Regions from separate parts of the Vibrio sp. 1402 genome, predicted to be linked through region 2. Evidence: riboswitches for the same ligand, from Rfam matches in the RefSeq annotation. Region 2 holds a riboswitch; the other holds the start of a gene.

Region 1 (4,434 bases), on a different contig from region 2:
TATACCTATCGTATTGCACTCGCAACTGGAATACCCTTTCTACCACTCTCTCGTGCATTGGTTGATCTTCGTTATCCTACTGTACTGGGTCGATCAGCGCGTCTCTCGTTATCGACAAGTCGGCTTTAGTAATGTAACCAAAAGCTTGCTGCGTGTTTTTAGTTTGGTACTTCCCGTTGCGTTTACGTTTTACATGGTAAGCGCATTACATACGAACTATGTATTGACGAAGTTTGAGACCACTAGACCAACTAACCCTGATATTCTGAATCAAGTCAGTAACCCTGTAGTTTGGAAAGACAGATTTGATTGGGATGTCTATAGCACGTTTTTAAACCTTGGGCTGTACCAACAAGACGCAACCTTGATCAAGCCTTATATCGATTGGTCGCTAAAAATCATCAAAGATAAGCCTCGCCCTGCATTTTATAATAATTTGATTTTGGCCTACCAAGGCTTAGATGACTCAAGTAAAGCGGAGCAAATTAGAGCTGAAGCGCAGTTTTTGTTCCCGAAGATTGATTTCAGTGACGTCAATTACCAACCACCTTCTCAAGCAATCTCTGCCTCACCAGCCCCCACTTCAGGAGCTGAGTAATAAATACCAAAAAGCGAAGGGATGACCTTCGCTTTTCTTTATCTCATTACTGTATGATTTTATTCAGTGAGTGACTCTTCTAACGCTTTTAAGCACAGCGCAACGTTTTCAGATCGAGCGCCGTAACCCATTAAGCCAATACGCCACGCTTTACCAGCTAATGCCCCAAGGCCTGCACCAATTTCTAGGTTATAGGTTTCTAGCAAGTGAGCACGAACTTTTGCTTCATCAATTCCTTCAGGCACGTAAATCGCATTTAATTGTGGCAACCGATGGGCTTCGTCCACAACAAATTCAAAGCCTAACTTTTGTAAGCCATTTTTGAGTTTTTCATGCATCAGTTGGTGACGAGCCCAAGCGTTTTCTAATCCTTCATTTTTCAGTATCAATAAAGCTTCATGAAGCGCATACAAGCTATTAACTGGCGCCGTATGATGGTAACTACGCTTGCCTTCTCCACTCCAATACCCCAAAACTAAACTCTGATCGAGGAACCAACTCTGTACTGGTGTTGTTCTTGCTTGAATCTTTTCAATCGCGGCAGTAGAAAACGTCACTGGTGAGAGCCCTGGTACACATGACAAACATTTTTGACTGCCAGAGTAAACCGCATCCAGTTGCCATTCATCCACTTTTAACGGCACACCACCAAGCGATGTCACCGCATCAACAATAGATAATGCATTATGCTGTTTCGCCAGCTTACCCAATGCTTGAGCATCACTGACTGCACCAGTTGAGGTTTCCGCATGCACAAAAGCAAGAATTTTTGTATCTGGGTGCTGTTCGAGTGCTTGCTCGACTTTATCAATGGAAACAGGCGTCCCCCATTCATCATCGACGATAACAACTTCGCCACCAGCACGGACGACATTTTCGCGCATGCGTTCACCAAATACACCGTTACGGCAGACGATCACTTTGTCGCCTTTCTCGATCAAGTTTACAAAGCAGGTTTCCATCCCTGCGCTACCAGGCGCTGAAACCGCAATAGTGAACTCATTGTCAGTTTGAAAGGCATACTTCAATAGCTGCTTGAGCTCATCCATCATACCGATAAACAGAGGATCAAGGTGACCTACCGTAGGACGGCTTAGTGCTTGTAACACTTGAGGATAAATATCAGAAGGACCAGGTCCCATTAAAATACGGTGAGGCGGAATAAAGCTTTGGATCGACATGTCAGCTCCTTGATTATCTTTTATCCTGAGCATTCTAAAAGTTCTATTCAATAACATGGCTCAGGTGTAGGGTTCTTCACCCTAATAGATTTTTCCTCTATCAGCAATTAGCCGTAAGTATGGAGGTCAAACCAGTGTCACAAAATCGTTAATAAAAAACACCATAAAGGTTGAAATATTGATTGACATTAAGGCCTCAAAACCGTTCAATGTTTGAGCTTTATGTAGAAGAGGAGCGCTACCCAGGTAGATGATTTGTGGAACCGCAATTCCAACACCAATCATTGAGGGGGAGTAGTGCCGAGGTAAGTCAAAGTTGCAGGATTTGACTTGTCGGTTGAATTGGGCTGAATCCCATCAACTGTCATCAGCGCAGTCTGATGAAGGGCTTCTGAGGGTAAATTTTTCAAATAGCATTCTAAATACCTCTCTTTTTGCTCTGTTCCTTTTCTCACTAAACATTGGATGTACAATTTTTTAGGAAGTCGTGGGAGAACGCAGTGAGCGCATTTAACGTAGCTAAATTCGGTGGAACCAGTGTTGCCAACTTTGAGGCAATGAGTCGTTGCGCCACCATTATCGAAAACAATCCAAATACTCGCCTGGTCGTGAGCAGCGCTTGCTCTGGCGTCACCAACCTATTGGTAGAACTCGCCAACGGTGTTCAGGATCAAACGCACCGTACTGAGCTGCTGCAAAATCTGGCCAACATTCATGACGCCATTTTAACTCAGCTCGAAGACAGCACGAAAACTGCTGCCGAGGTGTATGGCATATTAGATACCGTAACCAGCCTGGCCGAGGCTGCATCTATCCAAGCTAGTGCGAAGTTAACCGATCATTTAGTCGCATGTGGTGAACTCATGTCGACGCACATTCTAACTCAGTTAATGTGTGAGCGAGGCATTCAAGCAGTGCGCTTTGATATCCGCGATGTGCTGCGTACTGATGACAACTTTGGTCGCGCGGAGCCAAACATTGAAGCAATTTCGACGCTTACGCAAGATAAACTCGTACCACTTTGCCAACAATCCGTTGTTGTTACTCAAGGCTTCATAGGATCTGACGAAGCCGGTAATACAACAACACTAGGTCGAGGAGGCAGCGATTACAGCGCCGCCTTAATTGCTGAGAGCGTCAAAGCGGCAGGGTTAGAAATCTGGACTGATGTTCCGGGCATCTACACAACAGACCCGCGAATTGCGCCAAAAGCCTCACCAATTCCCGAGATCAGCTTTAGCGAAGCTTCAGAAATGGCTAACTTTGGCGCTAAAATCCTTCACCCTTCTACGCTAGTACCCGCATTGCGCCACGACATTCCGGTATTTGTAGGGTCATCGAAAGAGCCAGAAAAAGGGGGAACTTGGATTCGCCACCAAGTCGAAAGCTCACCGTTATTCCGTGCGCTAGCTTTGCGTTGTAACCAAACCATGGTAACGCTACGCAGCGCCAATATGTTCCACGCATACGGCTTCTTAGCAAAGGTCTTTGAGATCCTTGCAAAGCATAAGATATCTGTCGATTTGATCACAACATCTGAAATCAGTGTATCGTTAACACTTGATCAAACCGATACATCCGGCGGCGCGCCGCAGCTGCCGCAAGCTGTACGAGAAGAGTTAGAAGAGTTATGTAAGGTAGAAGTTGAACATGACCTATGCCTCGTTGCCCTAATTGGTAACAACATGAGTGAGAGTAAAGGCTACGCGAAACAGGTTTTTGGCACGCTAGAAGATTTTAACCTACGCATGATTTGTTATGGCGCTAGCCCTCACAACTTATGCTTCTTGCTCCATGAATCGGTATCGAAACAAGCCATACAAAAACTCCACACTGAGTTGTTTGAGAAGTAAGTTCAACTCAATAAAACAAAGGGCTGCGTATCTGCAGCCCTTTGTCGTTTCATTAGTTGTTACATTTGGACGAGGTAAACATCAATTTAACCGTTAATGTTTGGCCCTAACCATTTTTCAGCCTCGATCCTATCCCACCCCTTACGATCGGCGTAACTCTCTAACTGATCTTCTTGGATCTGTGCGATCGCAAAGTAACGTGAGTCAGGATGAGAGAAATACCAACCAGAGACTGACGCGCCCGGATACATTGCATAGCTGGAGGTTAGCGTCATGCCAATATTCTCTTCCACATTAAGTAGCTCCCAAAGCGGTCCTTTTTCAGTATGCTCAGGGCACGCTGGATAACCTGGTGCAGGGCGAATACCTTGGTATTTTTCACGAATGAGATCATCGTTAGATAAATCTTCATCCGCAGCATAACCCCAAATTTCTTTACGGACACGCTCATGCAAATACTCAGCAAACGCTTCGGCTAGGCGATCCGCCACCGCTTGAATCATAATTGCGTTGTAATCATCTCCCTGTGCTTTGTATTCATCAGCAAGCTCTCGTTCACCAATACCACCAGTGACAGCAAATGCCCCTATCCAATCATGTTTACCCGACTCTTTAGGTGCGATGTAGTCGGATAAACAATAGTTGAATCCTTTTGGTTTCTCGGTCTGTTGTCGCAAGTTACGTAATACTTTCAAAACGTCGGTACGAGTTTCATCAGCATAAACTTCAATGTCGTCCCCCACGCTCGCAGCAGGGAATAAGCCACACATTCCACGCGCTTTTAACAGGCCTTCTCGCTCAA
Region 2 (4,434 bases):
GTTGTTTTGCTCTGATTACCGAAGATGGTGAACGTACTTTCGCAATCAGCGAAGGTCAAATGAACCAACTTCACCCAGACAATATCCCTGAGAAGATCTTCAAGAGCGCATCTGCTCTAGTTCTTACTGCATACCTTGTTCGTTGTAAAGAAGGCGACCCAATGCCGGAAGCAACGATGCGTGCTATTGAATACGCGAAAAAGCACGATGTACCAGTGGTATTAACGCTAGGTACTAAATTTGTTATTCAAGATGATCCAACATTCTGGCAAGAATTCATTCGCGACAATGTTTCTGTCGTTGCGATGAACGAAGACGAAGCAGAAGCACTGACGGGGGAATCTGATCCACTTGCTGCGTCTGATAAAACATTGGAGTGGGCTGATCTAGTATTGTGCACGGCGGGTCCTGTAGGTCTATTTATGGCTGGGTATACGGAAGATAGCGCGAAGCGCGAAACTTCTTTGCCATTACTTCCAGGGTCAATTGCTGAATTTAATCGTTATGAATTCAGTCGTCCGGCGAAAAAAGACTCATGCGAGACGCCAATAAAAGTGTACTCGCATATCTCGCCATATATGGGTGGCCCAGAAAAAATTAAGAATACAAATGGCGCAGGTGATGCTGCGTTATCTGCTGTTCTTCATGATATGGCAGCAAATAAATACCATAAAGAAAATGTGCCTAATTCAAGCAAGCACAGTAACGAGTATTTAACTTACTCTTCTTTTTCTCAAGTCTGCAAATACGCAAACCGTGCTAGCTACGAAGTTCTCGTGCAACATTCACCACGATTGTCGCGCGGACTTCCTGAGCGGGAAGATAGCCTAGAAGAAGCATACTGGGAACGTTAATACGAAGCGGTTTAATTAACTATTCTGTAACTAAAGTAAAAGGCACATTAAGAAATGTGCCTTTTTTATTTGTAATGGTTTAAATAAAAAAGGCTCCCTATGGGAGCCTTTTAAAAATAGCACGGATCTAGATTAGGAACTCATCCAGAGATTTACCTGCATCAAGTTGCTCTTGAATCGCCGAAGGTGTACGACCTTGGCCAGTCCAAGTTTTCTCATTACCGTTTGAATCTGTGTATTTGTATTTAGCAGGGCGAGGTGCGCGCTTCGCTTTGCCTTTCGTCTTAGTTTCGCCAGATAGCGCAGTAATAAGTGCTTCTACGTCAATACCGTCTTGAGCGATTTTCTCAGCAATCTCTGCAAGCTTAGCTTCTTGCTCTGCTTGTGCTGCGCGTTCTGCTTCTTCTGCTTCACGACGCTCATCTACGACAGTAGTGAGTTTATCTAGAGCTTCTTCCAATTGTTCTAGAGTCAGCTCACGAGAAAATGCACGAAGGCTACGGATATTTAGAAGGGTTTTAGTCAGCTCTGACATAACGATTCCTATTAAAAGGTTAATGTGTTGGGCACTTTTTATCGTTACGATTAAATAATGCCAATCTATAAATAAACAAAGAGTCCTTATATTTAACTTTATCTTTTCCTTATGTGCAAATGCTAAATCAAGATTTTGTTTAAATTTGACTATTTTTTAAAGCAATTAATATTATTACACTCGAAATAAATCATTATTAGATGAGAACTAAAATCAACAATCATTATTGTATAGAGAGAGTGACAGCTTGGTTTTTTATAAAAAAATTTGAGTTATTACTTAAAAATATGAAGCATCCATCTTTAATGCTGTGTCATATATCCTTAATTTATTGATATAAGATAAACCATGATATTTCTAAGGTAGTAATAATGTTTCATAAATAACATGATTGATGTGATTTCAGTTGCACAAAACTTATGGAAGTAGGCAAGGTTTATAAATTATCTCAGTCATTATTTATTTGTTTAATTTAGTTTGATGTGTTGCATTGACTCTCATCATAAGTACAATGGCTGCCACCTGATGCAATATTGCAGACAATTTGTTGTTAATTTGTACAGTTAGTGGTTAATTGTTTGTTGTTGCCGTAGAGGCGCGGTCTCGAAGAGTAGCTATTATTGGGGTGATGCCAATGAATAATAGTGGAAGGCGAAGATTGCCGAAGTAAGTAACTCATCAAAGTTACTTGCTGGGGTTGTATCTGAAAGGAACAACACTGCCATAGTATATATTCACATTAAACTATGGAGCGCTACTGTAGGGTTGGGTGGAGTGTTCGCTTCCCTGTCGCTAAGTTCAACATGAGCACGTATCGTATGCTACGTGACTTGTCTGCAGTAGATCTCTAGCCAAACTTTGGTTTTTGAAGATCATGAATTTAATAGATTTTTCTAGTTCTCCTGTTTCATTATTGCCACCTATTGTCGCTTTGACTTTGGCGATTTTGACTCGACGTGTATTAGTTTCCTTGGGTGTAGGTATCGTGCTAGGTGCGGTGCTACTTAATAGCTGGTCTATCAGCGACACCGCAGGTTACGTCAGTTCTCAAGTTTCTTCTGTCTTTATTGAAGATGGCGGAATTAACACTTGGAACATGAGCATTGTTGGTTTCCTAATCTTATTAGGTATGACAACAGCTTTATTAACGCTATCTGGCGGTACTCGTGCTTTTGCTGAATGGGCACAATCTCGAGTGAAGAGTAAACGCGGCTCCAAACTTCTTGCCGCCTTTTTAGGCGTATTCATTTTTGTCGATGATTACTTTAATAGCCTTGCTGTTGGTGCGATCTCTCGCCCAGTAACCGATCGCTTTTATGTGTCTCGCGCTAAGCTTGCGTACATTCTAGACTCAACCGCTGCTCCAATGTGTGTAATTATGCCTGCTTCTAGCTGGGGTGCTTACATTATTACTATTATTGGCGGGATCTTAGTCTCACATGGGATCACAGAGTATTCGGCTCTTGGCGCATATGTTCGTCTTATTCCAATGAACTTCTACGCCGTTTTTGCGCTGCTAATGGTGTTCGCTGTTGCGTGGTTTGGTCTTGATATTGGTAAAATGCGTGAGCATGAGATCTCTGCATCGCAAGGTCGTGGCTTTGATAAAGACAAAGAAAATGACTCGCAAGAAGCGCATGACCTAAACGAAGAGCTAGATATCCGTGAAAGTGAAAAGGGTAAAGTGTCAGATTTGATACTTCCTATCGTGACGCTGATTATCGCGACTATCGCTTCAATGCTTTACACGGGTGGCCAAGCATTGGCTGCTGATGGTAAGGAGTTTGCGCTTCTTGGTGCTTTTGAAAATACAGATGTAGGTACATCACTAATCTACGGTAGCTTGCTTGGCTTAGCAGTTGCAGTGTTTACTGTTGTGAAGCAAGGTCTACCAATGGCTGAGATCGCACGTACACTTTGGATTGGTGCTAAGTCTATGTTTGGTGCGATTCTAATCTTAGTATTTGCCTGGACCATTGGTTCTGTTATCGGTGATATGAAGACTGGTACTTACCTTTCGACAATGGCGCAGGGCAATATCAACCCTCATTGGCTCCCAGTTATCCTATTCTTGTTGTCTGGCCTGATGGCGTTCTCAACAGGTACTTCATGGGGTACGTTCGGCATTATGCTACCAATCGCGGGTGACATGGCTGGCGCAACAGACGTAGCGCTAATGCTACCGATGCTGAGTGCGGTTTTAGCTGGTGCGGTATTCGGTGACCATTGTTCACCAATCTCAGATACGACTATCTTGTCATCGACGGGTGCACGTTGTAACCACATTGATCACGTATCAACACAGCTACCTTATGCATTATCAGTCGCGCTTGTTTCATGCGTGGGCTTTATTGCCCTTGGTATGACTGCTTCAATTGCGTTTTCGTTTATTGCAGCGTCGATAACATTCGTTATCGTTTGCGCTATTTTGTCATGGCTTTCAAAGTCTAAAATAGCGTCTTGCCAGAGTGCGTAATTCACTGATTTAAAAAGTAAATTTTTAGGAGGCTTCGGCCTCCTTTTTTATTTGTATTATACAATTCGAATTTTTTTAAAATTAAGGGTTGAAAAAAGTAATCAGCTTGGTTAGTGTGGTTGGTAACAAAGCAAATGAGAAGAGCCTTGAAATAAGTATGCGTAATTTTGTAATGAACATTCATCACCATCATCACCCAATCTAGTCTTTCGGGCGATGTACGCATACCCGGGAGGCAGGAAACTCCCGGAGGTAAAATCAAAGTAAAAGCAGATTTTAAACCCTCGGGAGACTTCAATCTCCCGAGGGTTTTTTAGTTTTATTAGTTTGAAAAATACTTAGATATCAAAATCTTGCATAGGGACAAAGCAATGCAAACACAACGTTTAAGAATCGCAATTCAGAAAAAAGGTCGTCTTAGCAAAGAGAGTCAAGCTCTACTAAAACAGTGCGGCGTAAAGTTCAACGTAATGGGCGAGCGTTTAGTTGTCCATTCTGAAAATATGCCAATTGATTTACTCTTGGTTCGTGACGACGACATCCCAGGTTTAATTATGGATGGCGTGGTT

Evidence for each region. A riboswitch is a leader RNA that binds a small molecule or an ion and turns the genes downstream of it on or off. The one in region 2 is predicted to bind lysine.
Region 1: another riboswitch for lysine. It lies ahead of lysC (lysine-sensitive aspartokinase 3); the one in region 2 lies ahead of tet(35) (tetracycline efflux Na+/H+ antiporter family transporter Tet(35)).

Annotation. Positions count from the first base shown of each region.
Region 1 is NZ_JAWOWE010000014.1:90,146-94,579, forward strand. Features, by position in the region: gene R7044_RS20720 (PglL family O-oligosaccharyltransferase) at 1-598, shown strand, start outside; gene R7044_RS20725 (pyridoxal-phosphate-dependent aminotransferase family protein) at 658-1,779, opposite strand; lysine riboswitch at 2,000-2,178, shown strand; gene lysC (lysine-sensitive aspartokinase 3) at 2,280-3,632, shown strand; gene metH (methionine synthase) at 3,719-4,434, opposite strand, start outside.
Region 2 is NZ_JAWOWE010000002.1:190,349-194,782, forward strand. Features, by position in the region: gene R7044_RS04325 (inosine/guanosine kinase) at 1-854, shown strand, start outside; gene R7044_RS04330 (H-NS family nucleoid-associated regulatory protein) at 982-1,389, opposite strand; lysine riboswitch at 1,972-2,154, shown strand; gene tet(35) (tetracycline efflux Na+/H+ antiporter family transporter Tet(35)) at 2,264-3,865, shown strand; His leader region at 4,046-4,183, shown strand; gene hisG (ATP phosphoribosyltransferase) at 4,237-4,434, shown strand, end outside.